3 regions of the Lysinibacillus sp. S1 genome follow, and region 3 is predicted to be linked to each of the others. Evidence: a T-box and tRNA genes for the amino acid it is inferred to sense, from the RefSeq annotation. Region 3 holds a T-box; the other regions hold tRNA genes.
The links. The T-box of region 3 lies ahead of trpS (tryptophan--tRNA ligase). A T-box ahead of a tRNA ligase gene usually reads a tRNA of that ligase, here a tRNA-Trp.

Region 1: it has a tRNA-Trp gene. The T-box ahead of trpS (tryptophan--tRNA ligase) is inferred to sense a tRNA for this amino acid. The anticodon was not compared.
Region 2: it has a tRNA-Trp gene. The T-box ahead of trpS (tryptophan--tRNA ligase) is inferred to sense a tRNA for this amino acid. The anticodon was not compared.

Annotation. Positions count from the first base shown of each region.
Region 1 covers NZ_CP173154.1:3,473,441-3,487,613, reverse strand. Annotated here, with positions in the region: gene ACHZEU_RS17375 (MauE/DoxX family redox-associated membrane protein) at 1-136, opposite strand, end outside; gene ACHZEU_RS17370 (hypothetical protein) at 133-480, opposite strand; gene ACHZEU_RS17365 (hypothetical protein) at 619-939, opposite strand; gene ACHZEU_RS17360 (hypothetical protein) at 1,247-1,486, opposite strand; gene ACHZEU_RS17355 (asparagine synthase-related protein) at 1,562-3,277, opposite strand; gene ACHZEU_RS17350 (lasso peptide biosynthesis B2 protein) at 3,286-3,708, opposite strand; gene ACHZEU_RS17345 (PqqD family protein) at 3,701-3,961, opposite strand; tRNA gene ACHZEU_RS17340 (tRNA-Leu) at 4,854-4,934, opposite strand; tRNA gene ACHZEU_RS17335 (tRNA-Cys) at 4,982-5,055, opposite strand; tRNA gene ACHZEU_RS17330 (tRNA-Gly) at 5,064-5,138, opposite strand; tRNA gene ACHZEU_RS17325 (tRNA-Gln) at 5,144-5,218, opposite strand; tRNA gene ACHZEU_RS17320 (tRNA-His) at 5,223-5,298, opposite strand; tRNA gene ACHZEU_RS17315 (tRNA-Trp) at 5,311-5,384, opposite strand; tRNA gene ACHZEU_RS17310 (tRNA-Tyr) at 5,398-5,481, opposite strand; tRNA gene ACHZEU_RS17305 (tRNA-Thr) at 5,491-5,566, opposite strand; tRNA gene ACHZEU_RS17300 (tRNA-Phe) at 5,579-5,651, opposite strand; tRNA gene ACHZEU_RS17295 (tRNA-Asp) at 5,667-5,742, opposite strand; tRNA gene ACHZEU_RS17290 (tRNA-Met) at 5,746-5,820, opposite strand; tRNA gene ACHZEU_RS17285 (tRNA-Val) at 5,847-5,922, opposite strand; tRNA gene ACHZEU_RS17280 (tRNA-Glu) at 5,938-6,012, opposite strand; tRNA gene ACHZEU_RS17275 (tRNA-Ser) at 6,037-6,128, opposite strand; tRNA gene ACHZEU_RS17270 (tRNA-Asn) at 6,134-6,210, opposite strand; rRNA gene rrf (5S ribosomal RNA) at 6,227-6,342, opposite strand; rRNA gene ACHZEU_RS17260 (23S ribosomal RNA) at 6,455-9,382, opposite strand; rRNA gene ACHZEU_RS17255 (16S ribosomal RNA) at 9,564-11,115, opposite strand; gene ACHZEU_RS17250 (nucleotidyltransferase-like protein) at 11,465-12,352, opposite strand; gene ACHZEU_RS17245 (YgzB family protein) at 12,502-12,852, shown strand; gene perR (peroxide-responsive transcriptional repressor PerR) at 12,875-13,318, opposite strand; gene ACHZEU_RS17235 (D-2-hydroxyacid dehydrogenase) at 13,440-14,173, opposite strand, start outside.
Region 2 covers NZ_CP173154.1:2,470,813-2,477,997, reverse strand. Annotated here, with positions in the region: rRNA gene ACHZEU_RS12355 (23S ribosomal RNA) at 1-2,297, shown strand, start outside; rRNA gene rrf (5S ribosomal RNA) at 2,365-2,480, shown strand; tRNA gene ACHZEU_RS12345 (tRNA-Val) at 2,492-2,567, shown strand; tRNA gene ACHZEU_RS12340 (tRNA-Asp) at 2,572-2,647, shown strand; tRNA gene ACHZEU_RS12335 (tRNA-Thr) at 2,656-2,731, shown strand; tRNA gene ACHZEU_RS12330 (tRNA-Tyr) at 2,739-2,822, shown strand; tRNA gene ACHZEU_RS12325 (tRNA-Trp) at 2,827-2,900, shown strand; tRNA gene ACHZEU_RS12320 (tRNA-His) at 2,949-3,024, shown strand; tRNA gene ACHZEU_RS12315 (tRNA-Gln) at 3,034-3,108, shown strand; tRNA gene ACHZEU_RS12310 (tRNA-Lys) at 3,122-3,194, shown strand; tRNA gene ACHZEU_RS12305 (tRNA-Arg) at 3,213-3,289, shown strand; tRNA gene ACHZEU_RS12300 (tRNA-Pro) at 3,305-3,381, shown strand; tRNA gene ACHZEU_RS12295 (tRNA-Ala) at 3,397-3,472, shown strand; tRNA gene ACHZEU_RS12290 (tRNA-Ser) at 3,486-3,578, shown strand; tRNA gene ACHZEU_RS12285 (tRNA-Phe) at 3,585-3,660, shown strand; tRNA gene ACHZEU_RS12280 (tRNA-Gly) at 3,666-3,739, shown strand; tRNA gene ACHZEU_RS12275 (tRNA-Ile) at 3,744-3,817, shown strand; tRNA gene ACHZEU_RS12270 (tRNA-Asn) at 3,824-3,900, shown strand; tRNA gene ACHZEU_RS12265 (tRNA-Glu) at 3,902-3,973, shown strand; gene ACHZEU_RS12260 (nitric oxide synthase oxygenase) at 4,548-5,594, shown strand; gene ACHZEU_RS12255 (hypothetical protein) at 5,644-6,177, shown strand; gene ACHZEU_RS12250 (MFS transporter) at 6,239-7,185, opposite strand, start outside.
Region 3 covers NZ_CP173154.1:1,962,896-1,973,176, reverse strand. Annotated here, with positions in the region: gene ACHZEU_RS10120 (ATP-dependent Clp protease ATP-binding subunit) at 1-106, shown strand, start outside; gene ACHZEU_RS10115 (YjzD family protein) at 156-350, opposite strand; gene ACHZEU_RS10110 (beta-ketoacyl-ACP synthase III) at 816-1,754, shown strand; gene fabF (beta-ketoacyl-ACP synthase II) at 1,785-3,026, shown strand; gene ACHZEU_RS10100 (hypothetical protein) at 3,133-3,354, shown strand; gene trpS (tryptophan--tRNA ligase) at 3,357-4,346, opposite strand; T-box leader at 4,462-4,683, opposite strand; gene spxA (transcriptional regulator SpxA) at 5,174-5,569, shown strand; gene mecA (adaptor protein MecA) at 6,003-6,671, shown strand; gene ACHZEU_RS10080 (competence protein CoiA) at 6,865-7,983, shown strand; gene pepF (oligoendopeptidase F) at 8,035-9,852, shown strand; gene ACHZEU_RS10070 (DsbA family protein) at 10,244-10,281, opposite strand, start outside.

The DNA.
Region 1 (14,173 bases), 1.5 Mb from region 3:
CCAAAAATGTAATTAAAATATCATTGATAGGAATATACTTTAAAAAAAACTGCTTTGTATTTGAATGTGAGATTAATTTAGAAATCCCAGAAAGTATCAATACTAAAGCAGAACCATAACAAAAAATATAAATCATAGTATCTCTCCTAAAAAAATTAAGAAAGTTAATGTGAATTTCACATAATTGTATCCTAAATTTTTTATATTTATATTGATAGGTATGTTTTCAAAACAACCACAGTTACGTGTCTTTCCTCCTTTAGAAGGTTTAAACAGTAAAAAAAGATTGAACAATTGCAACATTACAGCGGTCATACATATGTAAACATTCACAAATTGAATTAATAAGGAGATACCTACAAGCACATCTAAACTCACTAAAATGCTTACGAATATCGGAGATATTGTTATTTTTTCATTTATCGCCACGTAATAATGATAAATTTTAAAAACTTTATTGAATCCGTTTTTTAGAAAAATAATTGCTACAACCAGATAAACAATAATGATATTCAGTCAACTCCTTTTCTTTCAAGCCACTATTAAAATCCTTTAATATACAAGGATTTTAATAGTAAAATACACACAAAATTTTATATTGTTTCAAAGAGATTTACCTTATGAAGAAAAATTCATTATATCTTCCCAATAATATTTTTCACCCATATATAGTAATACTGGAATTTCTTCAATTTGCAATTGATTTAATTTCATCAAATGTTCGACTTTTATCTCGTTATCGTTTTCAAATAACACTTTTATCAAAATAACTTCTCTCTTTTTTGAAATTCTACGATAAAAAGCATTCAAAACATATAAGTTATCAAAAATGTTATTTTCATCCGAAATCAAATATGTTCTTCCCTTTTCCAGGAAATCTATTTGCTCAATCTGTATAAATCTCCGCTGAAAATCAATGCAGTTTCTTAATTTTGTCAAATTGTAAAAAAAGAAAATCAAAAATACAATCCCGAAAATTAGTGTCATACTTTATTTATCAGTTAGAAAAATATGAAAACGTTCATTTCACATTTTGTAGGAGTATTGTGCTATTACTATAGGGCAAATTTAGTTTTTGTATTTATTTTCTGCTATAGAACCATAACGATTCATCGTAGACTCTTCACCAAAACCTGTTCTTGACTATACATTCCTGTTACAACTTTTATGTAATAAAAAAGTAGAACATTAATTACAGTTAACATCGAAATAAATAAAATAGTTTTGGTATTAACCTATTTATAAGTTAGCAGTCATCTTTTTCTGCAGAACAACTAACCGTTTCAGTCTTACAAACGTAACATATATTTACAACTCCAGGACCATAACATGGTTCGGTTCTATATTTACGTCTTCTATAACTACCTTTTACAGCACCTGTTTCATCAAAAAATGGCAATTCTTTACCCCAGCCACATTGACCTTTAATGATTTCCGAACTATTTCCACTATCTAAAAGCATTGGTTTGCTATATGTCATTAACATAATTATTTCCTCCTGCAACCCTTAGAAATAGCACAATACACCTACACTAACAGCCTCCTTATTAATATTGATTCATTACACTTCTTGCATAATCCATACTTCAATGGAGAACAGTAATAAAAAAGCCTCATCTATCAACAAACCATTTCTCCACTTATATAAATTTTCTTCCCAAAACTTTTCGGAACAAAGACCTAACTTTGAGACAACTAAAGGTGACTTTACATTAGAATAAATTGAATTCCAATTTTTCCTTATACTCTTTAATGTATGAGCAATGTGTGATGTTTTATTTATACGCAGTCGAATACTGTCAGGTAACTTATTTTTCTGAGAGTCTCTTAAAATTTTTTTCGTGTAGAAAGGATCAAAGAGAATATGACTAGGGATTTTAATCATAAAAGAAATTAACTCCCTATCTAAAAAAGGATGTTTTATATCCGCACCATAAAAGCCACCTATCGCCCTATCCATATAATGATTGGCTTTTGCATTTAACATTTGATGCAATAAATTTCTAGCATGATTCCGTTTATTTTTAGTTGTTCTACTAAAAGGATGTGGTTGAATGATGTACTCACGTAATCCTTTAAAAGCAGACATATTTGTATACATACAATATTTAGTTAAATCGCCGAACATATCCTTTATTTTTCCTTCTCTAACGTAATCTCTTAATAAATACGGCGGATTCGTTAAAAGTTGGTCACCACCATAACCTGTTAGGATACTATATGTATTATTGTTCACACTTGACTCTATTAAGGGAGAAATAAATTCACATGTAGGAGCAGTAGCATACGGTTCGTCAAAACGTAATATATTATTCCGAAGATCTTCATACATCAATACTGAATCATAATTTAGAAAAGTACCTTTAGAATTATATTGTTCTAATAATTCCGTTATATATGCACTTTCATCGCATTCCTTTAATTCATCAAAAACAACGCTTACCGAATTAATTTCTCCGTATCTATGCCCCAATCGTTTTGACACATTAAAAATAGTAGTTGAGTCTAAGCCACCGCTTAATAACACCGTATTTCGCTCGCTTTTCCGTACTCTCCTCAAAACTGCTTTGTTCAAAATACTTTCGAATTCTTCAATTAACGCTTCCCGATTTATAGTTGTCTCCTTCATCATCCATTTATCAGAAAATAATTCATCATAATTCACATAGTTTATTAGGTTAATTTCCTTATTTTCATAAACAAACATATTCCCACTCGGTAAACGCAAGATCTCTTTATATGGCGTTAAATAGGAATCAACAATTCCTTTTGCATTTAGATATTCTTGAAAGTAAACACCGTTCAACTCAGGTGTATTTAGATAACTTTTCAATAGAAAGATATCGCTCGCAACTACTAATTTTGTATCGGTTTTTAAATAAAAGAGCCTTTTTACCCCCAAGGTATCTCTACAGGCCATTAATGTTAAATTCTTTTTATCAAATAGAACAAATGAAAACTCGCCATCTAAACGCTTCACAAAATCCAAACCAAATGTGTTATAAAGGGAAATTAAATTAGTGAGTAATTCTTGCTCAGTCCAATCAACATTTTCATATACACCATGATTCAAAATATTGTATATCACAATGTCTCCCACTATTAACACATCATTATTTTCAAAAAACACATATGGGGTCGTATTTTGAGCATATGCTGCTTTCAAAACAAAGTTCTGTGAGGATGTGTTGAAATAATTTACTTTTGATTTACTGTTGATCTTAAGATGTCCATTTTTATCCACTTCTCCCTCCGAATTATCCATAAATTCAAACACATACCAATTCACCTAAGTTCAACTCCCTTCATATACGAGTTTGAATCTATAATCACTTTCAACGAATCAAGATTTTCCATTTCTTCAAATAGATTGTGGCCCTGATATTGAATCCAGGCATGTGCCTCTAAGGGAAATTTTTTTATCCCTATTACCATGTTTACTGGTATACCATACTTAGATTGAAGTATCTTATAACCAATTAACGTTTTGTGTATACAATCTGCTTTCCTAGGATACCAACAGCAAACTTGGTCTAAAAGAATAAACCACTCCAAAATCTCTTCAGAATTCTCCTCAGTAAAAATCTCTTTAGAACCCTCTATAGTATATTTTTTTATATAGCGTCTAAAGACTTCATCAAAACCTTTTCTCCGTATTTGGAAATCTAAAAATATTAATTCTTTGTATAAATATAAAATATTATACAAATTTAATTAAACCTCCTTTTGACAACGAATTTAAAAATCCATCTAAATCCTTTTGAATAATTAAAATATCTTCATTTGTCCTTTTAGCTATTAATTTGGAAATATCAGAGACTATTGGTGTTTTATCAAACTCTTCCCAAATAAATGAACTAAATTTATCTAGTGCGTAAATTTGATTCGTATAAATATTAATAATTAGATATTCATCCTCTTCTTTATAGGAAAGAAGATACTTTGATTTTTTTACACGCATCCCTTTTACCACTTCCTCCTCTTTTACATTGTGAACAATCCTTTAATACTGTTCCTGTATTACTACTATACACAGTCATAAGCTCTAACAGTCTCTTTACTCTTATCATCTTCTTTCTTCCACATAACCGTATTTTTTCTACTTACTCCATTACGTTTATGATTATATAAATGTAGTGGAGTAAAATGACAACTCTTGTGCTATCGATTACATCCACATCAAGTCCATCACTCAACACATATATAAAAACTGCACCTTCTAGTTGATTGTTAACTTTCAATCAACTAGAAGATGCAACTCGTAGGGTTTTATTGGTCCATGAAAGATCTTAAAAATAGAAATCTAAAAATCAATGTATAAAAGAAAATATTCTCTCTCCACCAAAGTTCAAAAAATTATTGATGTTGAAACAGATGTCTTTGTCTTTTACCTAAAATCTATAGGATAAACCTATTCTTTTCAGGCGTCTAAAATGGCACAACCTTTATAGAAAAATATTGTAAAGATATTTATTACCCTCTAAAGCCCTGTAAAATTTGTAAAACAAATTTACCTGTTTTACATAAACATAACTGCTTAGTCTATCATAGCGAACGTTCTGACACACAATGTTTTATCACATAAAAAAACAAGAATGCTAATATAAACATTCTTGTTTTAATTATGTTTCTAATGATTCCTTTGGAGATTCAAACCCATGAGTAACTTCTATGTTAAAACTCATACTATTCTCTTCCAATGAATTTTCTATACTTTTTTTATTCTCGTTGACCTTTTCTTCAAAAAGAATCCTTCTCTTTCTAAACCTGTTGCAATTCCCCTAATATAAAAAGCTCATAAACCCTGTTATATCAAGATTTATGAGCTTTCTTAATTTTTATTAATTTGATGATACCGGTGGTCGGGGTCGAACCGACACTCCAAAGGAACACGATTTTGAGTCGTGCGCGTCTGCCAATTCCGCCACACCGGCATAATGGAGATAAAAAAAATCGGATAAACCGATTAACAGTTAAAATATGGAGGCGGCAACCGGATTTGAACCGGTGATAAGGGTGTTGCAGACCCGTGCCTTACCACTTGGCTATGCCGCCGTCATACATGGAGCGGAAGACGAGGTTCGAACTCGCGACCCCCACCTTGGCAAGGTGGTGTTCTACCACTGAACTACTTCCGCAAAAATGGCTGGGGTACTAGGATTCGAACCTAGGCATGACGGAATCAAAATCCGTTGCCTTACCGCTTGGCTATACCCCAACAATGGGGCGACTGATGGGAATCGAACCCACGAATGCCGGAACCACAATCCGGTGCGTTAACCACTTCGCCACAATCGCCATAAAATTAATTGGCAGGGGCAGTAGGAATCGAACCCACACCAAAGGTTTTGGAGACCTCTATTCTACCGTTGAACTATGCCCCTAAAATAATAAAACTGGTGGAGGGGGACGGATTCGAACCGCCGAACCCTAAGGAGCGGATTTACAGTCCGCCGCGTTTAGCCACTTCGCTACCCCTCCGGGAATATCTGGTGCCGGCTATAGGAATCGAACCCACGACCTACTGATTACAAGTCAGTTGCTCTACCTGCTGAGCTAAACCGGCAAAAAAATAAGATGGGTCAGGACGGAATCGAACCGCCGACACTTAGAGCTTCAATCTAATGCTCTACCAACTGAGCTACTGACCCATATTTTAAAATAAATGGCGGTCCCGACCGGGATCGAACCGGCGATCTCCTGCGTGACAGGCAGGCATGTTAACCGCTACACCACGGGACCATTTGGTTGCGGGGGCTGGATTTGAACCAACGACCTTCGGGTTATGAGCCCGACGAGCTACCACTGCTCCACCCCGCGATAATACTATAATATTGTTAAAATAATGGTGGAGGATGACGGGCTCGAACCGCCGACCCTCTGCTTGTAAGGCAGATGCTCTCCCAGCTGAGCTAATCCTCCATCTGGGTATTGAATTGGTGACCCCTACGGGATTCGAACCCGTGTTACCGCCGTGAAAGGGCGGTGTCTTAACCACTTGACCAAGGGGCCATCGTTTGGAACACATCAAAGTGCTGGCGGAGAGTAAGGGATTTGAACCCTTGAGACAGTGTTAACCGCCTACACGATTTCCAATCGTGCTCCTTCGGCCACTCGGACAACTCTCCAAGAATGGCTCCGAAGGCAGGACTCGAACCTGCGACAACCTGATTAACAGTCAGGTGCTACTACCAACTGAGCTACTTCGGAATAATTTTAGTATATAGCCTAGCGACGTCCTACTCTCACAGGGGGAAGCCCCCAACTACCATCGGCGCTAAAGAGCTTAACTTCCGTGTTCGGTATGGGAACGGGTGTGACCTCTTTGCCATCATCACTAGACTATTTGAAAGACAATACTTATTATAACATATCTTATAAAAATTACAAGTATATTCTAATATTTTATTCTTTCAAAACTGGATAAACGGTGCATTGAATGTTTCAAACTTTTTTGGTTAAGTCCTCGATCGATTAGTATTCGTCAGCTCCATGTGTCACCACACTTCCACCTCGAACCTATCTACCTCATCGTCTTTGAGGGATCTTACTTACTTGCGTAATGGGAAATCTCATCTTGAGGGGGGCTTCATGCTTAGATGCTTTCAGCACTTATCCCGTCCACACATAGCTACCCAGCGATGCCTTTGGCAAGACAACTGGTACACCAGCGGTGTGTCCATCCCGGTCCTCTCGTACTAAGGACAGCTCCTCTCAAATTTCCTACGCCCACGACGGATAGGGACCGAACTGTCTCACGACGTTCTGAACCCAGCTCGCGTACCGCTTTAATGGGCGAACAGCCCAACCCTTGGGACCGACTACAGCCCCAGGATGCGATGAGCCGACATCGAGGTGCCAAACCTCCCCGTCGATGTGGACTCTTGGGGGAGATAAGCCTGTTATCCCCGGGGTAGCTTTTATCCGTTGAGCGATGGCCCTTCCATGCGGAACCACCGGATCACTAAGCCCGTCTTTCGACCCTGCTCGACTTGTAGGTCTCGCAGTCAAGCTCCCTTGTGCCTTTACACTCTACGAATGATTTCCAACCATTCTGAGGGAACCTTTGGGCGCCTCCGTTACCTTTTAGGAGGCGACCGCCCCAGTCAAACTGTCCGCCTGACACTGTCTCCTGCCCCGCTAAGGGGCATGGGTTAGAATTTCAATACAACCAGGGTAGTATCCCACCGACGCCTCCTTCGAAGCTGGCGCTCCGAGATCTCTGGCTCCTACCTATCCTGTACAAGTTGTACCAAAATTCAATATCAGGCTACAGTAAAGCTCCACGGGGTCTTTCCGTCCTGTCGCGGGTAACCTGCATCTTCACAGGTACTATAATTTCACCGAGTCTCTCGTTGAGACAGTGCCCAGATCGTTACGCCTTTCGTGCGGGTCGGAACTTACCCGACAAGGAATTTCGCTACCTTAGGACCGTTATAGTTACGGCCGCCGTTTACTGGGGCTTCAATTCGCAGCTTCGCTTGCGCTAACCACTCCTCTTAACCTTCCAGCACCGGGCAGGCGTCAGCCCCTATACGTCACCTTACGGTTTTGCAGAGACCTGTGTTTTTGCTAAACAGTCGCCTGGGCCTATTCACTGCGGCTCTCATGCGCTTGCACGCTCAAGAGCACCCCTTCTCCCGAAGTTACGGGGTCATTTTGCCGAGTTCCTTAACGAGAGTTCTCTCGCACACCTTAGGATTCTCTCCTCGACTACCTGTGTCGGTTTGCGGTACGGGCACCTCTCACCTCGATAGAGGCTTTTCTTGGCAGTGTGAAATCAGGAACTTCGTCCATACGGACTCGCCATCACAGCTCAACGTTACAGTGTGCGGATTTGCCTACACACACGCCTTACTGCTTGGACGCGCACAACCAACGGCGCGCTTACCCTATCCTACTGCGTCCCCCCATTTCTCAAACGGTGAGGAGGTGGTACAGGAATATCAACCTGTTGTCCATCGCCTACGCCTATCGGCCTCGGCTTAGGTCCCGACTAACCCTGAGCGGACGAGCCTTCCTCAGGAAACCTTAGTCATACGGTGGACGGGATTCTCACCCGTCTTTCGCTACTCATACCGGCATTCTCACTTCTAAGCGCTCCACCAGTCCTTCCGATCTGACTTCAACGCACTTAGAACGCTCTCCTACCACTGACATCGTAGATGTCAATCCACAGCTTCGGTGAATCGTTTAGCCCCGATACATTTTCGGCGCAGCGTCACTCGACCAGTGAGCTATTACGCACTCTTTAAATGATGGCTGCTTCTAAGCCAACATCCTGGTTGTCTGTGCAACGCCACATCCTTTTCCACTTAACGATTACTTTGGGACCTTAGCTGGTGGTCTGGGCTGTTTCCCTTTTGACTACGGATCTTATCACTCGCAGTCTGACTCCCGTGTATAAATATCTGGCATTCGGAGTTTGTCTGAATTCGGTAAACCGGGATGGCCCCCTAGTCCAAACAGTGCTCTACCTCCAGTATTCTCATCACGAGGCTAGCCCTAAAGCTATTTCGGAGAGAACCAGCTATCTCCAAGTTCGATTGGAATTTCTCCGCTACCCACACCTCATCCCCGCACTTTTCAACGTGCGTGGGTTCGGGCCTCCAGTAAGTGTTACCTCACCTTCACCCTGGACATGGGTAGATCACCTGGTTTCGGGTCTACGACCACGTACTATTTCGCCCTATTCAGACTCGCTTTCGCTGCGGCTCCGCCTTCTAAAGCTTAACCTCGCACGTAATCGTAACTCGCCGGTTCATTCTACAAAAGGCACGCTATCACCCATTAACGGGCTCTAACTACTTGTAGGCACACGGTTTCAGGATCTCTTTCACTCCCCTTCCGGGGTGCTTTTCACCTTTCCCTCACGGTACTGGTTCACTATCGGTCACTAGGTAGTATTTAGCCTTGGGAGATGGTCCTCCCGGATTCCGACGGAATTTCACGTGTTCCGCCGTACTCAGGATCCACTCAGGAGAGAACGAACTTTCGACTACAGGGCTTTTACCTGCTCTGGCGGACCTTTCCAAGTCGCTTCATCTAACTCGCTCTTTTGTAACTCCGTATAGAGTGTCCTACAACCCCAAGAGGCAAGCCTCTTGGTTTGGGCTCTTCCCGTTTCGCTCGCCGCTACTCAGGGAATCGATTTTTCTTTCTCTTCCTCCAGGTACTTAGATGTTTCAGTTCCCTGGGTCTGCCTTCAAGACGCTATGTATTCACGTCAAGATACTACGCGATTAAACGTAGTGGGTTCCCCCATTCGGAAATCTCCGGATCAAAGCTCACTTACAGCTCCCCGAAGCATATCGGTGTTAGTGCCGTCCTTCTTCGGCTCCTAGTGCCAAGGCATTCGCCGTGCGCCCTTAATAACTTAACCAAGTTATTAAGCCTATAAAAAACTTAAAAAAATAAATGTGTTTGTTACAATTTCAATGTCGTTTTATCCAGTTTTCAAAGAACAAGTTTTGAAGTGTTTCATTCAGAAGAATGAACCTTCAAAACTGAACGCAAAACGTAATCTTACAAACCTAAGGTTTGTATTCCGAAATAATCCTTAGAAAGGAGGTGATCCAGCCGCACCTTCCGATACGGCTACCTTGTTACGACTTCACCCCAATCATCTATCCCACCTTCGGCGGCTGGCTCCAAAAGGTTACCTCACCGACTTCGGGTGTTACAAACTCTCGTGGTGTGACGGGCGGTGTGTACAAGGCCCGGGAACGTATTCACCGCGGCATGCTGATCCGCGATTACTAGCGATTCCGGCTTCATGTAGGCGAGTTGCAGCCTACAATCCGAACTGAGAACGACTTTATCGGATTAGCTCCCTCTCGCGAGTTGGCAACCGTTTGTATCGTCCATTGTAGCACGTGTGTAGCCCAGGTCATAAGGGGCATGATGATTTGACGTCATCCCCACCTTCCTCCGGTTTGTCACCGGCAGTCACCTTAGAGTGCCCAACTAAATGATGGCAACTAAGATCAAGGGTTGCGCTCGTTGCGGGACTTAACCCAACATCTCACGACACGAGCTGACGACAACCATGCACCACCTGTCACCGTTGCCCCCGAAGGGGAAACTATATCTCTACAGTGGTCAACGGGATGTCAAGACCTGGTAAGGTTCTTCGCGTTGCTTCGAATTAAACCACATGCTCCACCGCTTGTGCGGGCCCCCGTCAATTCCTTTGAGTTTCAGTCTTGCGACCGTACTCCCCAGGCGGAGTGCTTAATGCGTTAGCTGCAGCACTAAGGGGCGGAAACCCCCTAACACTTAGCACTCATCGTTTACGGCGTGGACTACCAGGGTATCTAATCCTGTTTGCTCCCCACGCTTTCGCGCCTCAGCGTCAGTTACAGACCAGAAAGTCGCCTTCGCCACTGGTGTTCCTCCAAATCTCTACGCATTTCACCGCTACACTTGGAATTCCACTTTCCTCTTCTGCACTCAAGTCCCCCAGTTTCCAATGACCCTCCACGGTTGAGCCGTGGGCTTTCACATCAGACTTAAAGGACCGCCTGCGCGCGCTTTACGCCCAATAATTCCGGACAACGCTTGCCACCTACGTATTACCGCGGCTGCTGGCACGTAGTTAGCCGTGGCTTTCTAATAAGGTACCGTCAAGGTACAGCCAGTTACTACTGTACTTGTTCTTCCCTTACAACAGAGTTTTACGATCCGAAAACCTTCTTCACTCACGCGGCGTTGCTCCATCAGGCTTTCGCCCATTGTGGAAGATTCCCTACTGCTGCCTCCCGTAGGAGTCTGGGCCGTGTCTCAGTCCCAGTGTGGCCGATCACCCTCTCAGGTCGGCTACGCATCGTCGCCTTGGTGAGCCGTTACCTCACCAACTAGCTAATGCGCCGCGGGCCCATCCTATAGCGACAGCCGAAACCGTCTTTCAGTCTTTCACCATGAAGCAAAAGAGATTATTCGGTATTAGCCCCGGTTTCCCGGAGTTATCCCAAACTATAGGGTAGGTTGCCCACGTGTTACTCACCCGTCCGCCGCTAACGTCAAAGGAGCAAGCTCCTTTTCTGTTCGCTCGACTTGCATGTATTAGGCACGCCGCCAGCGTTCGTCCTGAGCCAGGATCAAACTCTCCATAAAAGAAATTTGATTAGCTCAAATTGTTTTGCTGGCATCATGTTTGATGTCCAAAATTTTTGTTTTGTTCACTAACCGAAGCTAGCTACTTAAAACTTTATTGATTACGTTTTGCTTGTTCAGTTTTCAAGGTTCATTATTTAAGTCGTTTTTCAGCGACTTCTTTATATTAACATCTCATTCAAAACATGTCAACAACTTTTTTAAAAAAGTTTTTTGTGTTTTTCTGAGTTATTCGTTTATGTCTTAGCGACAATTAATATAATACAATACTAAGATATTATTCGTCAACTACTTTTCTAAAAAAATATCGAGGTATTTTTTAGATACCTCGATTACAAGCATACTACAGTCATTGCCCCATTTCTAGAGCATCTTTATTTACCTTGTAATGACGGTGAAATATCCTATCATTTTTCGCTGCAATGGGTTCAATTTGAATATAGCCTTTATCCACTAGATACTCAACAAACACTTCTAAATCCACTGAGTAGTTAACAAGTTCATGATGATCATGTAATTCCTGAATAGTCCACATTTCTTTTGTTTGCATGACTTCTAATATATGCTGTGCCCCATCTCGTGTACGAGAGTGGATTAAAAACTCACTTGCTAAAAACAATAATTCTAAGCGCTTTTCTATTGGCTCATTACTTGTCACTAGCTCTTCATACAGCTTATAGATGGCTGGCTCGATTTTTTTCACCTGTGCCCAAACAGTTACTTCAGGATACAGGCCACTATCGATAATAGATAGGCGGCCTAGATGATGTAGCGAATCCACAACATGATTATAAGCATCTAAGTAACTTCCTTTATCAAAGTATTCTTTCCCCTCCAAATAGCGACGAATTAACTTTGAAAATTGAATACCTGTTTTAATTTTACGACCACTATACGGAAATTCCTGCAATTCTATTTTTAGTTTATGCAGAAATTCATTCCGATCAAATAATACTCTACCGAAGAATATCCAATCAACAACCTTTCTATTTGAACCGATGAGTAACCATTTTCGAATTAATTTCTCCGTAACAGTATGTAGAGCGATTTTATTTCCTTCATATAAGTAATGTTTTGAAAAGACTGGTTGCTCTGCTTCTTTTACGATAATGAGTAAAACCGTATCAAATGTATCTGTAACGTTACTTTGTTCTTCACGCTTTTCCACTAAAATTACGCCTAATGTATTCGACTGACTCGCACGTTCTTGATATATCGGACGCAGTACTTGCTCCATGTTCAGCCCTCCTTTATTCATATAGGTTGTTTTGTTCCGTTAAAAATTCGACATACTCTAAAAGTATTCCTTCTTTCATTCAGTTCAAAGCTAAAATACTTTGCCCTTATATGTTATAGTAGATTTTAGATTGGGAGGCAAGATGAAATATGAAACCTTATAAAAGTAAAATTAATAAAATTCGTTCATTCGCATTAGCACTAATCTTTTTTGGTTTTATTGTCATGTACGGAGGCATTTTCTTTAAAAACAGCCCGATATTAGTTTTAATTTTCATGTCACTAGGTGTTCTTTGTATTATCGGTAGCACAGTTGTATATGCGTGGATCGGATTACTGTCAACAAGAGCTATTCAAGTAGAGTGTCCTAATTGCCATAAACATACAAAGGTTTTAGGCCGAGTAGATATGTGCATGTACTGCAATGAGCCATTAACACTTGATCCTACTCTAGAAGGTAAAGAGTTCGATCAATCCTATAATAAAACAAAAAAATCCTAGCCCTTTTTAAGAGCTAGGATTTTTATTGTACTTTAGCAGTAGCAACTTTACATGATGGACAAGTGCCGTATATCTCTAAGCGATGCGAATGCACATCAAAGCCTGTTACCTGTGATGCAAAATGCTCTATTTCGTCGAGTCCAGGATAATGGAAATCGACGATCTTACCACAGCATTCACAAATCATATGGTAATGATCGTTTGTCACGAAATCAAAGCGACTTGAAGCATCCCCGTAAGTTAGCTCTTTCACAAGACCTACTTCACGAAATACACGCAGGTTGTTATAAACAGTCGCTACACTCATATTAGGGAACTTACCCTCAAGAGCTTTATAAATTTCATCGGCAGTAGGATGTGCCATTGATTGAATTAGATATTCCAAAATAGCATGACGCTGAGGAGTAATACGTACACCAGTTGTTTTCAACGTGTCCAGTGCATCTTGTAAATGCGTTGCAGACATCGTCATGCACCTCTTCCATAAGTATTATTAATTTATAATTGTTATAAATAGTGTATCCAATTCGTACTACTTCGTCAACAATCACACATTGCTTATCCTCAATAAATCAATGGTTTTTTCCTTAATATCCTCTTGATAAATCCATAACATTTTCTAAATCCGTGTCACCCTTTAGCCATTTTGTTAGGCTTGGCTTGAAAATTTCTAAGCTACGCTCAACATAACGAGAAGAATGACTGGATACATGAGGTGATACTATAACATTTGGTAATGTCCATAATGGATTGTCGGATGTCAGAGGCTCCTCTTCAAATACATCTAAAACTGCGTGTCCTATTTGCTTTCTTTCAATCGCTTGAATGAGTACGTTTTCATCAACTAAATTACCTCGACCAAAATTCATGAAGATCGCATTGTTTTTCATCGCAACAAAATGCTCTTCTTTTAATAAATGGGTCGTTTCTGTTGTTTTTGGTAATACAGAAATAACGATATCTGCAAGAGGTAGTGCTTCTTTCAAATTGGTAAAACTAATCATCGTATTCATATAGGCCGCTTCTTTACCAGAGCGGTTACACCCAATTGTTGTAACACCAAAAGCTTGCAATAAACGCCCAACTTCCGAACCAATGGCACCTGGCCCCAAAATAAGTGCCGTACTATCTCGTAATTCCGTTTGTTGTGTTTTTTTCGACCATTCATTTTTCTTTTGCTGCTCATACATCCAAGGCAAAGCTCGTTTAATGGCTAAAATATGAGCAAGAATCGATTCAGCCATAGGCGTTTTATGAATGCCACGAACATTTGAAACTAGAATCCTGCGTTCAATAATAGCCTGAGCTGGCATTTTTTCTA
Region 2 (7,185 bases), 510 kb from region 3:
TACGATTACGTGCAAGGTTAAGCTTTAGAAGGCGGAGCCGCAGCGAAAGCGAGTCTGAATAGGGCGAAATAGTACGTGGTCGTAGACCCGAAACCAGGTGATCTACCCATGTCCAGGGTGAAGGTGAGGTAACACTTACTGGAGGCCCGAACCCACGCACGTTGAAAAGTGCGGGGATGAGGTGTGGGTAGCGGAGAAATTCCAATCGAACTTGGAGATAGCTGGTTCTCTCCGAAATAGCTTTAGGGCTAGCCTCGTGATGAGAATACTGGAGGTAGAGCACTGTTTGGACTAGGGGGCCATCCCGGTTTACCGAATTCAGACAAACTCCGAATGCCAGATATTTATACACGGGAGTCAGACTGCGAGTGATAAGATCCGTAGTCAAAAGGGAAACAGCCCAGACCACCAGCTAAGGTCCCAAAGTAATCGTTAAGTGGAAAAGGATGTGGCGTTGCACAGACAACCAGGATGTTGGCTTAGAAGCAGCCATCATTTAAAGAGTGCGTAATAGCTCACTGGTCGAGTGACGCTGCGCCGAAAATGTATCGGGGCTAAACGATTCACCGAAGCTGTGGATTGACATCTACGATGTCAGTGGTAGGAGAGCGTTCTAAGTGCGTTGAAGTCAGATCGGAAGGACTGGTGGAGCGCTTAGAAGTGAGAATGCCGGTATGAGTAGCGAAAGACGGGTGAGAATCCCGTCCACCGTATGACTAAGGTTTCCTGAGGAAGGCTCGTCCGCTCAGGGTTAGTCGGGACCTAAGCCGAGGCCGATAGGCGTAGGCGATGGACAACAGGTTGATATTCCTGTACCACCTCCTCACCGTTTGAGAAATGGGGGGACGCAGTAGGATAGGGTAAGCGCGCCGTTGGTTGTGCGCGTCCAAGCAGTAAGGCGTGTGTGTAGGCAAATCCGCACACTGTAACGTTGAGCTGTGATGGCGAGTCCGTATGGACGAAGTTCCTGATTTCACACTGCCAAGAAAAGCCTCTATCGAGGTGAGAGGTGCCCGTACCGCAAACCGACACAGGTAGTCGAGGAGAGAATCCTAAGGTGTGCGAGAGAACTCTCGTTAAGGAACTCGGCAAAATGACCCCGTAACTTCGGGAGAAGGGGTGCTCTTGAGCGTGCAAGCGCATGAGAGCCGCAGTGAATAGGCCCAGGCGACTGTTTAGCAAAAACACAGGTCTCTGCAAAACCGTAAGGTGACGTATAGGGGCTGACGCCTGCCCGGTGCTGGAAGGTTAAGAGGAGTGGTTAGCGCAAGCGAAGCTGCGAATTGAAGCCCCAGTAAACGGCGGCCGTAACTATAACGGTCCTAAGGTAGCGAAATTCCTTGTCGGGTAAGTTCCGACCCGCACGAAAGGCGTAACGATCTGGGCACTGTCTCAACGAGAGACTCGGTGAAATTATAGTACCTGTGAAGATGCAGGTTACCCGCGACAGGACGGAAAGACCCCGTGGAGCTTTACTGTAGCCTGATATTGAATTTTGGTACAACTTGTACAGGATAGGTAGGAGCCAGAGATCTCGGAGCGCCAGCTTCGAAGGAGGCGTCGGTGGGATACTACCCTGGTTGTATTGAAATTCTAACCCATGCCCCTTAGCGGGGCAGGAGACAGTGTCAGGCGGACAGTTTGACTGGGGCGGTCGCCTCCTAAAAGGTAACGGAGGCGCCCAAAGGTTCCCTCAGAATGGTTGGAAATCATTCGTAGAGTGTAAAGGCACAAGGGAGCTTGACTGCGAGACCTACAAGTCGAGCAGGGTCGAAAGACGGGCTTAGTGATCCGGTGGTTCCGCATGGAAGGGCCATCGCTCAACGGATAAAAGCTACCCCGGGGATAACAGGCTTATCTCCCCCAAGAGTCCACATCGACGGGGAGGTTTGGCACCTCGATGTCGGCTCATCGCATCCTGGGGCTGTAGTCGGTCCCAAGGGTTGGGCTGTTCGCCCATTAAAGCGGTACGCGAGCTGGGTTCAGAACGTCGTGAGACAGTTCGGTCCCTATCCGTCGTGGGCGTAGGAAATTTGAGAGGAGCTGTCCTTAGTACGAGAGGACCGGGATGGACACACCGCTGGTGTACCAGTTGTCTTGCCAAAGGCATCGCTGGGTAGCTATGTGTGGACGGGATAAGTGCTGAAAGCATCTAAGCATGAAGCCCCCCTCAAGATGAGATTTCCCATTACGCAAGTAAGTAAGATCCCTCAAAGACGATGAGGTAGATAGGTTCGAGGTGGAAGTGTGGTGACACATGGAGCTGACGAATACTAATCGATCGAGGACTTAACCAAAAAAGTTTGAAACATTCAATGTATCGTTTATCTAGTTTTGAAAGAATAAGTCTTTCAGCTGAATAAGTGAAGTGATGATGGCAAAGAGGTCACACCCGTTCCCATACCGAACACGGAAGTTAAGCTCTTTAGCGCCGATGGTAGTTGGGGGCTTCCCCCTGTGAGAGTAGGACGTCGCTTCGCTTATTTTTTGTGGAGGATTAGCTCAGCTGGGAGAGCACCTGCCTTACAAGCAGGGGGTCGGCGGTTCGAGCCCGTCATCCTCCACCATTTTGGTCCCGTGGTGTAGCGGTTAACATGCCTGCCTGTCACGCAGGAGATCGCCGGTTCGATCCCGGTCGGGACCGCCATTATTATTGCCGGTGTAGCTCAGTTGGTAGAGCAACTGACTTGTAATCAGTAGGTCGTGGGTTCGACTCCTATCGCCGGCACCATTCCCTTGGAGGGGTAGCGAAGTGGCTAAACGCGGCGGACTGTAAATCCGCTCCTTAGGGTTCGGCGGTTCGAATCCGTCCCCCTCCACCATTTTAGGGGCATAGTTCAACGGTAGAATAGAGGTCTCCAAAACCTTTGGTGTGGGTTCGATTCCTACTGCCCCTGCCAGGTATTGAGGTACTCGTTCATAATACAGCTAATATAATCTATATAGTGGCGATTGTGGCGAAGTGGTTAACGCATCGGATTGTGGTTCCGACATTCGTGGGTTCGATTCCCATCAGTCGCCCCATTTTAAAATTGGGGTATAGCCAAGCGGTAAGGCAACGGATTTTGATTCCGTCATGCCTAGGTTCGAATCCTAGTACCCCAGCCATTTTTAATTTCACGAGCCATTAGCTCAGTTGGTAGAGCATCTGACTTTTAATCAGAGGGTCGAAGGTTCGAGTCCTTCATGGCTCATCATTTTTTAATTAACATGCGCCCGTAGCTCAATTGGATAGAGCGTCTGACTACGGATCAGAAGGTTATGGGTTCGACTCCTGTCGGGCGCGCCAATAAAATCATGTTTACGGAATGTAGCTCAGCTTGGTAGAGCACTTGGTTTGGGACCAAGGGGTCGTAGGTTCGAATCCTGTCATTCCGACCATCTTTCATGATAAATGGGGCCTTAGCTCAGCTGGGAGAGCGCCTGCCTTGCACGCAGGAGGTCAGCGGTTCGATCCCGCTAGGCTCCACCATTGTAATATTTTTGGAGGTATACCCAAGTCTGGCTGAAGGGATCGGTCTTGAAAACCGACAGGCGGGTAACACCGCGCGGGGGTTCGAATCCCTCTACCTCCTCCATTTTTCGGGTCAGTAGCTCAGTTGGTAGAGCATTAGATTGAAGCTCTAAGTGTCGGCGGTTCGATTCCGTCCTGACCCACCATTATTGCGGGTGTAGTTTAATGGTAAAACCTCAGCCTTCCAAGCTGATGTCGTGAGTTCGATTCTCATCACCCGCTCCAAAATGGGCCTATAGCTCAGCTGGTTAGAGCGCACGCCTGATAAGCGTGAGGTCGATGGTTCGAGTCCATTTAGGCCCATATTATTCCGAAGTAGCTCAGTTGGTAGTAGCACCTGACTGTTAATCAGGTTGTCGCAGGTTCGAGTCCTGCCTTCGGAGCCACGGCCCGTTGGTCAAGTGGTTAAGACACCGCCCTTTCACGGCGGTAACACGGGTTCGAATCCCGTACGGGTCATCAAGCATGTAGCACAGATGTGTGTTACATGCTTTTTTCTATTCTCCTGTTCTTTAAACGATAAAAGATAATGCAATAGCAGAAAAAGACCTATTTGCAAGGTGAGGGACTGAATTTAATTCCCCTAGCATCTTACTATGGGCATCCTATAAGCCGTTTCACTTACCACGTACACTTCCATGGTCAATACTTTTGTGAAGGCTGCTTGACGACTTCTCTAGTATAGCGATACAGGCGAAATCCTGGCCAGAGAATTTGTGAAACTGGTTCTGCTCTATGCGAAAGCGAAGCAACAGCAGCAAGTAAGTAGCCCAGAACGTATAGCTTTTTCACCATTTACAAAAATTCTATTGATTTCTTTGTTCTACAACCCCCTGAAAAAGGCTACATGACTACTGTAGCCTTTTTATAATAATTAAAATCTTTCTCCCTTACATTCTCTTACGAAAGAGAGTCTATAGAGTAAATATGAACAAACTATTTCATATATAAAATATGTATGTTTTTTCAATTACTATTTTCATGGTGCTTGTTGTTTTGTTCCTCTAATATGAGGATAAGTGGAGGAATCGATATGAATATACAGGAGATACAGCAATTTTTAAGTCTATATCAGACAGAACAAAATGAATCAGAACTTTGGTTAAAGAATAGATTACAGGCAGTTAAGGATGCAGGTAAATATCACCCAACAACAGAGGAGCTAGTTTTTGGCGCACGTGTGGCATGGCGAAATAGCAATAAGTGTATTGGACGTCTGTTTTGGCAGTCACTGCATGTGGTAGATGCACGTGATGTTTTAGATGAAAAGGCTATTTTTCAAAAATTACTAGAACATATTGATTATGCGACAAATCATGGGAAAATTCGTCCAACTATAACAGTGTTTGCTTCAGATAGAGTACGGATTTGGAATCATCAACTAATTCGTTATGCAGGCTATGAAACAGATGCAGGCATTATTGGAGATTCACAGTCCATTAAATTTACAAAAGTGTGTGAGTCGTTAGGATGGAGAGGTAAAGGAACTGATTTTGATGTACTACCACTCGTTATACAGGTAGATAATCGTGCTCCTCAAATGTTTGTAATTCCTGAAGAAAATATAGTAGAGGTCTCAATCCGTCATCCAGAGTCAAACGATGTGGAAAAATTAGGAATGAAGTGGTATGCCGTACCTATTATTTCGAGTATGCGTTTTCAAATGGCTGGAATTGATTTTCAAGCAGCTCCATTTAACGGCTGGTATATGGGAACAGAGATTGGCGCACGAAATTTAGCAGATCATGATCGTTATAATATGTTACCTGCAATTGCAGAGATTTTTAATCTTGATACAACCAAACAAGCGTCTCTTTGGCGTGATCGTGCTTTAGTAGAACTTAATATTGCTGTTCTTCACTCATTTAAAGAAGATGGTGTGAGCATTGTTGATCATCATACAGCAGCTCAGCAGTTTAAATTGTTTGAGGAGGCAGAAAAATCAACAGGAAGAGAAGTTACAGGCAACTGGACATGGTTAATCCCACCACTTTCCCCTGCCACAACTCATATATTCCATAAACCCTATGTAAATATTTATCATACACCAAATTATTTTTATCAAAAACCATGCTATTAGTGTAAAAGAATTGTTTACTTTCGATACTTTTGATGAGAGAGGGCTTACTATGTTAGATCAGCAAATTCCCAATATCCCATGGAGACAATTGACGACACCTTATGGTAGAGGTACAGCCATTCCTAAGCTGATAGAACAGGAGCAATACACACAACTAGCTGAATTAATTGAACATCAAGGTACACTGTGGCAGGTGACACCATGGGTTTTGCTTGTCCTGCTAAAAAAGCTTACTCGTAAAAAATTAGAGGTTGTCTCCTTACAAGAGGTACAGTTATATTTAGCTGTGGCACATGCTATTACCAAGGATTATCTCGACCCAGTCAATACTGTTAAAAATATGCAGGAGCTATTAGACGTCAACTATTTGTGGATAGAAAATGAGGATAATGATGAGCAGGAGTGGGAGAAAGAAACGCCAAAGGGCTATGAGGAGCAAGCTTTTGTAGGCTATTACTATTATAGTTATATGCTTTTACAAGAGGCTGTTCCTATTTTTTCTACTATAACAGCTCATAATAATGAAGCATCAGAATGCCTTGCTGAATTGCTAACATTACTCCGCAACCCGACAATTAAGTAATGTGTAAACACTATAGAAATAGAGCAGATGGAGGAATCAAATCCACCTGCTTTATTTAATTTTAATGCACATATTCATCCTTAGAGGCTCTCATTGAGCAAAAGAAGAGTAACATTGCTACAACGACAAAGAGCCATCCCGCAATATTCCAGCCGCCAAATAAATCATGCAAGTAGCCAAAAAGAATAGGACCAATTGCGGCAAATAAATAACCCAAAGATTGCGCAAAGCCTGATAAATCTGCTGCTTCAAATGCAGTACGAGTCCGGAGAGTGAAGAACATCATTGCTAGGGCGAATGAAGAACCACCTGCTAACCCTAGAAGAACCATCCACAGTACCCCAAGACTTGTCCATTCCATGACAACCCCAACAAAGCCTACTAAATAGAAGGATGTAAACATCAATACAAGTGGGCGTTGAGAAGTCATTTTACCAGCAATAATAGGCACTGCTAAGGCCATTGGTACTTGTGAGAATTGCATGATTGAAAACATCCAGCCAGCTTTATCAGGTGCTAAACCTTGAGCAATATAGATCTCAGGTATCCAAGCTGCTGTTGTGTAGAATAATAAAGATTGTAAACCCATTGCCCCTGTGACAGCCCAAGTAACAGGTGATTTCCATAAAGGTGTACTGGTCTTCTTAGATGTAGTAACTGGTTCCGGTTTATTTGATTTTAGTTGAGGTATCCAAATTAAGATTGTAATTAGAACGAGTATGAGTGCAATGGAAAGTGCACCTTGCCAGCCTAACGATGAATTAGCTATCGGATAGCTAATACCAGCACCAAGGCCAGCAGTAAAATTCATGGACATGGTGAAAAAGGCCATTAATAAACCCACATGATAGGGAAATTTCAATTTCAATAATCCTGGAATTAGTACATTTCCAAAAGAAATGGCTACGCCAATTAACACAGTACCCAATAGAAGTAATTCTGTAGTACCAAGTGAACGTAGGACAATTCCTAAAGCCAAGAGAAAAGTTGATAAAAATAATGTTAGCT
Region 3 (10,281 bases):
ACATATCGAAACAGCCGTTGCTAAAGAACTATTACGCGGAGAAGTTTTACCAGGGGAGACGTTGCATGTGAAAATGCATGAGGGTCAATGTGTTGTGGAAAAATAACAGAAAAAACCTGTTCGGCATGAAGCTGAACAGGCTTTTTCTAGCTGAATTAATGATGGTCTGCAGCTTCTGGTGTAGGGTCGTTTGGAATGATTGCTCCAATAATAAAGATAAGGATGGAGAATACAACAGAAACGATTGCCCCAGTTTTGAAATCAAATGGTACACCAAGTACAGAGCTGACTACGTAGTTTAACATAGAAACTAGTAGGAATGACCATATGAACGTTACGATATATTGCATTAATTTCACCTCAACCGAACTTTTTTCATCATAAGGTTTTACTCATATTCATTATCATATCATAACATAAATCAAAAAAAAATGAACCATTTATGTGAAACATGGCGATTTTGTCACAACAAATATGCGATTTAGTATTTTATGTTTAGTAATGTAAAGTATTTAGGAACAGCTCTGAAATAGGGGAATGCGCTCCTAAGCGGGTGAAAAGTGCTCCAAAAGGGAAGAACACCGCTCATACATGATGCAAGGTGCTTTGAAAAATAATGAACAAGCTCAACAAAGTACGTTAGATAAAGCTCTAAACAGAATAACCTCATTCCATAAAATTCTTCACTTCTATATTCAAAGAACACTACCCTCAGCCGCATAAATTTTAAATCATCTTGCGTCATTCCTTTTATATGCGTTATAATTATGACCAGTTACTAATAATTGATAGTAAGAAAGCTGAGGGGTTGCTATATGAACGCTGGTATTATAGGAATAGGCAAATATGTTCCTGAGAAGGTCGTTACAAATTTTGATTTGGAAAAAATCATGGATACTTCTGATGAATGGATTCGTACTCGAACAGGCATTGAAGAACGTCATTTTGCGGCAGATGATCAGGAAACTTCAGATTTGGCAGTAGCTGCTGCAAAAGAAGCTATTGCAAATGCGGGTATTACGCCTGAGGAAATTGGTTTAATTCTTGTAGCAACTGTCACACAGGATCAAACTTTTCCAAGTGTAGCTTGTATGATTCAGGAACAAATCGGAGCAGTAAATGCTGCAGCAATGGATCAAGCAGCAGCATGTGCAGGATTTATATATAGTTTAGTGACAGCAAAGCACTTTGTTGAGGCAAATGCTTATAAATATGTCTTAGTAGTAGGTGTTGAAAAGCTGTCTAAAGTCGTTGATTGGGAAGATCGCAATACAGCTGTATTATTTGGCGATGGTGCCAGTGCAGCTATCATTGGGCAAGTCTCTGAAGGTAGAGGTATTCTATCCTTTGAACTTGGTGCAGATGGTACAGGCGGAAAGAATCTTTATTTAACGAAGCAAGATACAATTGCGATGAATGGTCGTGAAGTGTTTAAATTTGCTGTTCGACAAATGGGTGAATCGGCTGTTAATGTATTAGAGAAAGCGGGATTAACAAAAGAAGACGTTGATTTCCTAGTGCCACATCAGGCAAATATACGTATTATGGAATCTGCACGTGAGCGTTTAGAGCTACCACCAGAAAAAATGTCAAAAACGATTCATAAATACGGAAATACTTCAGCAGCATCTATTGGTATTTCCTTGGTAGATGAGCTCGAAGCAGGTAAGATTAAAGAGGATGATTTATTAGTCCTTGTAGGTTTTGGTGGCGGCTTAACATGGGGTGCCGTAGCCATGAGATGGGGAAAATAAGTAGGAAAAATGCTTGAGGGGAGTAAGACAATGAGTAAAAGACGAGTAGTAATTACAGGAATTGGCGCAGTTACACCACTAGGAAATAGCATCGAAGAAACATGGGCAAACATTAAAGCTGGTAAATCTGGCATTGGTGAGCTGACACGTTTAAATAAAGATCTTTTTGCCGCAAAAATCGCCGCAGAAGTAAAGGACTTTGATATTGAAAAATACATTGATCGTAAAGAAGCACGTAAAATGGATCGCTTCACACAATACGCATTAGCGGCTTCTATTATGGCAATGGAAGATGCACAGCTAACAATTGATGAAGAGCTAGCTCCACGTGCAGGTGTATGGATTGGTTCTGGTATCGGTGGGATGGAAACATATGAACAACAATTTTTAACATTCCAAGAGCGTGGCGCAAGACGTGTTAGTCCTTTCTTTATCCCAATGATGATTCCTGATATGGCATCGGGCCAAGTCTCTATTCACTTTGGTGCAAAGGGGATAAATTCTTGTTCTGTAACGGCATGTGCTTCAGGCACAAACTCTATTGGTGATGCCTTTAAAGTAATTGAGCGTGGAGATGCTGATGTTATGATTTCTGGTGGTGCTGAATCACCAATCGTAACAATGGCGGTTGCAGGTTTTTGTGCCAATACAGCACTATCATTAAATCAAGATCCACAAGCTGCATGTCGCCCATTCGATAAAAACCGAGATGGCTTTATTATCGGAGAAGGAGCGGGTATTGTCATTTTAGAAGAATATGAACATGCAAAAGCTCGTGGTGCCAAAATCTATGCTGAAGTTTTAGGTTATGGTGCAACTGGGGATGCGCATCACATTACGGCTCCAGCTCCAGAGGGTGAAGGTGCAGCACGTGCGATGACGCAAGCATTAACAGATGGTGGCGTAGAGCCATCACAAGTTGATTATATTAATGCCCATGGTACAAGTACGCCATATAACGATTTATTCGAAACACAAGCTGTGAAAACTGCTTTTGGTGATCATGCGTATAACCTTGCAATGAGCTCAACAAAATCTATGACGGGTCACTTATTAGGAGGAGCAGGTGGTGTGGAAGCTATTTTAACAGCATTAGCCCTTAAAGAAGGGATTTTACCACCTACAATCAATTTAAAAGATCCTGATCCTGAATGTGATTTAGATTATGTTCCAAACGAAGCAAGAGAAGCAAATATTCAATATGCAATGAGTAATTCTCTTGGTTTTGGTGGTCATAATGCAAGTCTCCTATTCAAAAAATATGAAGCATAATAGATAAACATAAAAAAACGTCAGCCAAATTTAAATGGCTGACGTCTTTTTTTATAGTTTTGTGAATAAATGATAAGTAAGAAGAAATAGAAAGGATGCCATTACTATGTTTCGTCTCTTTTTATTTTTAGTAAGTTATGGCTTAATGATCCTCTCTGTAGGGAAGCTCATATTGTATTTAAATTACCGCACACTAGGTTATTCATGGAAGGTTGTTTTCAAATTTATTTTTCAAACAACAGAATTTTATATGGCGGTAGGAGCCTGTATCATCATCTGCGCAGTTGTGCTTGATTTGGGCTTTGATCGATCCTCAGACAAGCCGTAAGTTTAGCGACGTGCGCGACCAAGACCCATAGCATCTTCCATACGTTTTAATGTAGCACTAGCAATCGCATTCGCCTTTTCAGCACCTTCATCTAGAATGACATCTAATTCTGATGATTCTACTAGATGATAGAATTTCTCTTGAATAGGTGTTAGGTGTTCAATTACTGCTGTTGCTACACCCTGCTTGAATCCACCATAACCAATTCCCTCATATTTTTTGACTAAATCTTCAACGGCTACCCCTGAAATAGCTGATTCGATTGTCAATAAATTTGAAACACCTGGTTTATTTTCCACATCAAATGCAACGATGCCGTCAGAGTCAGTTACAGCTGATTTAATTTTTTTCTCAATGTCTTTCGCAGTATCTAATAAGCGAATTGTCGCTTTCGTATTTGGATCTGATTTACTCATTTTCTTTGTTGGCTCTTGTAAGGATTTAATGCGTGCGCCAGCTTTAGGTAATTGAATTTCAGGAATTGTTAAAACATCGCCAAAGCGTTTGTTAAAGCGTTCTGCAAGGTCACGAGTTAGCTCAATATGCTGCTTCTGATCATCGCCGACAGGGACAATATTTGTATTATAAAGTAGAATGTCTGCAGCCATTAGCGGTGGATATGTTAAAAGAGCAGCAGATACGCTTTCCTTACCATGTGATTTATCTTTGAATTGTGTCATACGTTCTAGCTCACCGATAGACGCAACACATTGTAACATCCATCCTGCCTGAGCATGCGCTGGCACCTCTGATTGAATAAATAATGTCGATTTTTTAGGGTCAATGCCAGTAGCAATGTAGGTAGCAGCAAGCTTACGAATACTTTCTCGTAATTCTTTAGGATCTTGTGCAACAGTGATGGCATGTTGATCAACGATACAATAAATAGCGTTTCCTTCATCTTGTAGTGCCGGGAACTGCTTGAATGCTCCTAAATAGTTCCCTAATGTTACGATACCTGTAGGCTGTACGCCAGAAAAAATAGTTGTCATTAAAAAATTCCTCCTCGAATTCAATTGCTGTAACTTGTGTCACAGCGTTGTCTTCACCTTTCAACTTGGTGATGAAGACAAAAAAACATCATGCGTCCTCATTAGATTTTTCTAATGAAGGGACGAATGATGTTTGAATCCGCGGTACCACCCAGCTTGCCTAAAAAGGCCACTCAGCTTCGTAACGTGAAGGGACGAGCTTTGCTAATAGCTTCAAGTAGCGTTCACAAAGCTAACTCGGAAGTCCATTCCACATGCATCCACGATCTGTTTACAGCAACCACAGACTCTCTATACGTGAATTAGCATATGTACTACTCTTCGTCAGCGTTTTTCTCAATTTAAATTGTTCAAATTGATTTGATTGCAAAGAATTATATTATAAAGATTCCTTTGTGTAAAGTCAGACTTTTGACGGTGTTTTTTTTCTAGAAAAAATTATATGCTTTTTTTGTTATGTAATTTTGTTATAAATTTATAATTTTTTATTAAAAAATTGTTTGGATGTACACATGGGATTGACAATTTTCTCGATTATTTTTCTTAAATGAGAACAACTGAGATATCTGTTTAGATGTTTAAAATGCTTTAAAAATGGGAATGGTAGTAGTAGCACATAAGTTTGAAGAAAATACATCATATTTGAAAGCTGTATGAATAGACAGAATATTTATGGATAGGTTCAGATTTTTTTATTGGAACTATATTCAAATACAGCTGAGTACTGTATAATGGTACTGTGTATTTTACATTACATTAATTCTAATTTAACACATTGGTTCTGGTTTATAGATAATGATTTTTAAATGAAAGGATGTGTCAGAATGATCGTAACCCTATTTACATCACCAAGTTGTACCTCTTGTCGTAAAGCAAAAGCTTGGTTAGAGGAGCACGAAATTCCATATACAGAACGTAATATATTTTCTGAACCGCTTAGKATAAGTGAAATAAAAAAAATTTTACGAATGACAGAAGATGYAACTGATGAAATCATTTCCACTCGTTCTAAAATATTCCAAAAATTAAATGTGGATGTTGAAAGCTTACCATTACAACGTTTATATGAATTAATTCAGGAATATCCTGGCMTASTACGTAGACCAATCATTTTAGATGAAAAACGTCTGCAGGTTGGCTACAATGAAGATGAAATTCGTCGTTTCTTACCTCGAAAAGTTCGAGCATATCAATTACAAGAAGCGCAACGAATGGTGAATTAAACCTTTCTATTCTGAATAATATATGTAATAGATGTTACAGATGTGGAATACATGTTGTGACATCTTTTTTTTATGTTTTACTTCTGTAAAACCTTCTATATGAAGTATAATAATTAATAGGGAAAAGTCATATATTTCCGTAAAAGTATGTTAAACTTGATTTAAGTTAAATAGTTTACTACAATTTCAATAATTCAAATATCTTCTGTGAAACGGTGTATATCCTTTTCATTTTATGACAGAACAGCATACAATAGAGTTAGAGACAACTGTGAACACAAAAATTCATGTTTACGGTTACTCGATGGTTTTACTGTAGTGTGGTCAAAGGTTGAAAAACAAATGCAGTATGAAGGTTAAAAACAAAGAATAAAAGCATACTAATGAAACAAACTGTTTTTCGACATATGACAGTGAAGGGAGATGAGGTCTAGTGGACATCGAACGTGTAAATGAAAATACACTCAAGCTCTTTATTACGTACAATGATATAGAGGATCGCGGCTATAGTCGTGAAGAAATTTGGTACAATCGAGCAAAGGGTGAACAACTTTTTTGGGATATGATTGATGAAGTAAACACGGAGGATTATTTTGATGTAGAGGGTCCGATTTGGATTCATATCAATGCATCTGAAGTAGGCTTAGAAATCATTGTCACACGTGCACATATTTTAAAAGACGGTGAAACATTAGATGGTCATTCGAATTTTGATGAACACAAAGATATGTTTGCACCATTCGATGAAGTTGGAGAGGATCTTCTTAGCCAACTAACTCAATTTGGTGACATGGATGAGTCAGAATTATTTATGGATACAGACATTTATGTTTATAAATTTAAAGATATTGATGAGTTAATCCCTGTCGCAAAACGAATGACAGACGAATTAGTGGATTCCTCATTATTCAAATATGAAAATTGGTACTATCTAGTTGTTGATTTCGGAAACGCAGATGAGGATTTAAATCGTCATGATAGAAATGCAGTTATCAAGGAATTTTTAACACCATCCAATTTTACAATTCATCGTCTAGAGGAGTACGGTGAAAAGATTATGAAATTCAATTGCTTTGAAACAGTTCGAAAATACTTTGCATAGGCAATGAAATACTAATTATTTTAGACTGTAGTGAAACTCGTAAATGAATCGAGTTTCGCTACAGTCCTTTTTTATGTTTTCAGCATCAAAGAGCTTGAATAAGAGCGCATTTTTAAAATTTCAAGAAAAAGGTGCTTTATTTTTGTTAGTGAAAATCCATTCTATTATAGTTGGCTAAAAAGGAGCTGATACTATGCTGATTGCCTATAACAATCAACAGCAACTATTTCTCCCATATCAATATACGAGGAAAGCTTTACAGCGATATAGGCGGCAAATGAAATTTTATTGCCCTCAATGTTTAGAACAAGTTCAATTGAAAATAGGTAACTATAATATTCCCCACTTTGCTCACTTCACAAAAAATCAATGTTCACAGCTGTTCGCAGAAGGTGAATCTAAAATACATTTACAAGGTAAAGTGCAATTATATGAGTGGCTCCAAAAGCATGGACATCAGGTGAAACTAGAACCATATTTAAAGGAGGTTTCTCAGCGCCCAGATTTGCTTGTTACACTCGATAAGGAGCAGTTTGCAGTTGAATTTCAATGTAGTACTATCTCTCATGAAAAATGGCACCAACGAACAATGGGCTATGAAAGAAACGATATACAAGCAATTTGGCTTTTTCAAACTCCACAAGGCAAAGAAGCTGTCAACGGCATCAGAAAAATTAGAATCTCTCCACTCTTGCAAAAGGCGTTTATAACGACAACGGATTTACCATATTTATTGACGTACAACCCGGTGACAGCCCAGTTTGTTTATTGGACGAATCTTCTTCATGTTCATGGGCATACTTTCATAGGTAAAGTACAGAAAATTTCGGTCGATCTACAACATTTCCCTTTTTATAGACCTCAACGTATTACCCCAGAAGAATTTCAACGCTATTGGCAGCTCTATAAACAGACTTGTAGGCAATTTGCGCATAGTCGTCTTTTACATAGCAAGAAGGGGGCACAAGATCCATTTTTACGTAATTGCTATGAATTAAATCTTTCTCTTACTGCTCTGCCACCATACATTGGTATTCCAGTGAAAGAAGGAGCAGCTATCCCTTTGTTTACGAGCGAGTGGCAAATAATGCTGTTTTATTTTAGTAAACAATTAGGACGTCTTCCATTTGAATTAACAAAGGGGCAGATGGAAAACTTTTTATGTAAGCATCAACTGGAAGTAACCGAACAAGCACTCAGGGCTATTCAAAATTATGGGTATCTTCTTAAGCGTATGCATCATGAGGATGGTTTACTAGATAATTGTGAGCAAGTCTATGTACATTTATTTGCAATTGCCACAATATACTGAGAAAATATGAGAGTAAAAGGAAAAAAGCACATATAAAGGGGGCTGGCATATATGGCTAGTAACAGTAATCAGGTTTTGGTTCGAAAAGAAGTACCAGAAGAATTAACATGGCGCTTAGAAGACATCTTTGCAACAGATGCAGCTTGGGAAGAGGAATTGAAGGAGGTTGCAGAGCTTGCTAAACAAGCACCTAGCTATGCAGGTACTTTAAATAATGGGGCAGAGGCATTATTAGCAGCTTTACAGTATCATGATCATATATATGAACGTGCAATGAAGCTCTACACATATGCTCATATGCGCTATGATCAAGATACTACAAATAGCTTTTATCAAGATATGAACAGCCGTATTCAAACATTGGCAACGAGTATCTCAGCTGGCCTTTCCTATTTAACGCCAGAAATTCTGTCATTAAGTGAAGAAACGATTGAACGCTACTTAACAGAAAATCAAGACCTAGAACTATATAAGCAATCTTTAAAAGAAATTACAATGGCACGTCCACATGTATTACCAGCCGAACAGGAGGCATTGCTAGCGCAAATGTCTGAGGTGACAGGTACAGCTTCGAATACATTCAGCATGTTAAACAATGCCGATATGGTATTCCCTCATGTGAAAAATGAAGAGGGAGAAGAAGTACAACTTACGCATGGTAATTATATCAAGTTTTTAGAGAGCAAGGATCGCTCTGTACGTGAAGGCGCATTTAAGGCTATGTACGAAACATACGGCAAGTTTAAAAATACGTTCTCGGCTACGCTAACTGGTAATGTAAAGAAGCATAATGTAAGTGCTCGAATTCGTCATTATGAATCTGCACGCCACGCTGCCATGTCTAATAACTTCATTCCTGAAAATGTCTATGATCAGCTGGTGGAAACAATTCATAAGCATTTACCAGCTATGCAACGTTATATTTCGTTGCGTAAGAAATTATTGGGTGTAGACGAATTGCATATGTGGGATTTATTTGCGCCACTAGTTAAAGAGGTGGAAATGAAGGTCTCTTATGATGAAGCGAAAGATATTTTAGTAAAGGCTTTAGCTCCATTAGGGGAGGAATATCAAAGCATCGTTCAAAATGGACTGGATAACCGCTGGGTCGATGTTTTAGAGAATAAAGGGAAGCGTAGTGGAGCCTATTCTTCAGGCGCCTATGGTACGAATCCGTATATTTTAATGAATTGGCAGGATAATGTGAACAATCTATTTACATTAGCACATGAATTTGGCCATAGTGTTCATAGTTATTATTCACGTAACAACCAGCCTTTTGTTTATGGAGACTACTCTATTTTTGTGGCAGAGGTCGCTTCTACTTGCAATGAAGAGTTATTAAATGACTATTTACTGAAAACAATTGATGATCCACAACAAAAAATATACTTATTAAACCATTGGCTAGATGGCTTCAGAAGTACGGTATTCAGACAAACAATGTTTGCAGAGTTCGAACACCTTATTCATCTGATGGATAAGAACGGTGAATCCTTGACAGCAGATCGTTTAACAGAAGTTTACTATGAATTAAACAAAAAGTACTTCGGTGATGATATGGTGGTTGATGAGGAAATAGGCTTAGAATGGGCTCGTATTCCACACTTCTACTATAATTACTATGTTTATCAGTATGCGACTGGTAAATCAGCCGCTACAGCATTGAGTAAACAAATTTTAGAGGAGGGTGCACCAGCTGTAGAACGTTATATTAATAACTTCTTAAAAGCGGGATGCTCTGATTTCCCTATTGAGGTATTAAAGGCAGCAGGCGTTGATATGAACGTAGCTAAGCCAATTGAAGATGCATGTAAAGTATTTGAAGAACGTTTAAATGAATTAGAAAAATTATTGTTAAATAACTAATTAATTGGGCTATAGGAGTGTTCCTATAGCCCAATTATTTTTATTAACAGCATAAATTAAAAGGAAAGAATAATGTTTTTTTTTGATTTCTAAATAGTTTAAAAGTGTGCATCTTGGAAAAATACTGTTTGTAATCGCTTTCTATTTGACAAATTTGTGAATCTAGTATTGGTTTCATTGCTAAATATATTATTCCATGATAGAGTAATTCTTGTGAAATAAATCACAAAACAAACATACACCCCTTTGTTTGAACGTGAACATTTCTCCCATCCCCTTTGTGAAAAAGAAGCGTCTCTATCGGTCGAGGATAGAGGCGCTTCTTTGTATTTTGCGTTATCTTGAAAAAGGGACTCCATCATGATGATTGAAGTCCCTTTTGTTTATTTTATTATTTAAGACGCCATAACGTAGCGTGAGTAGTCTGGA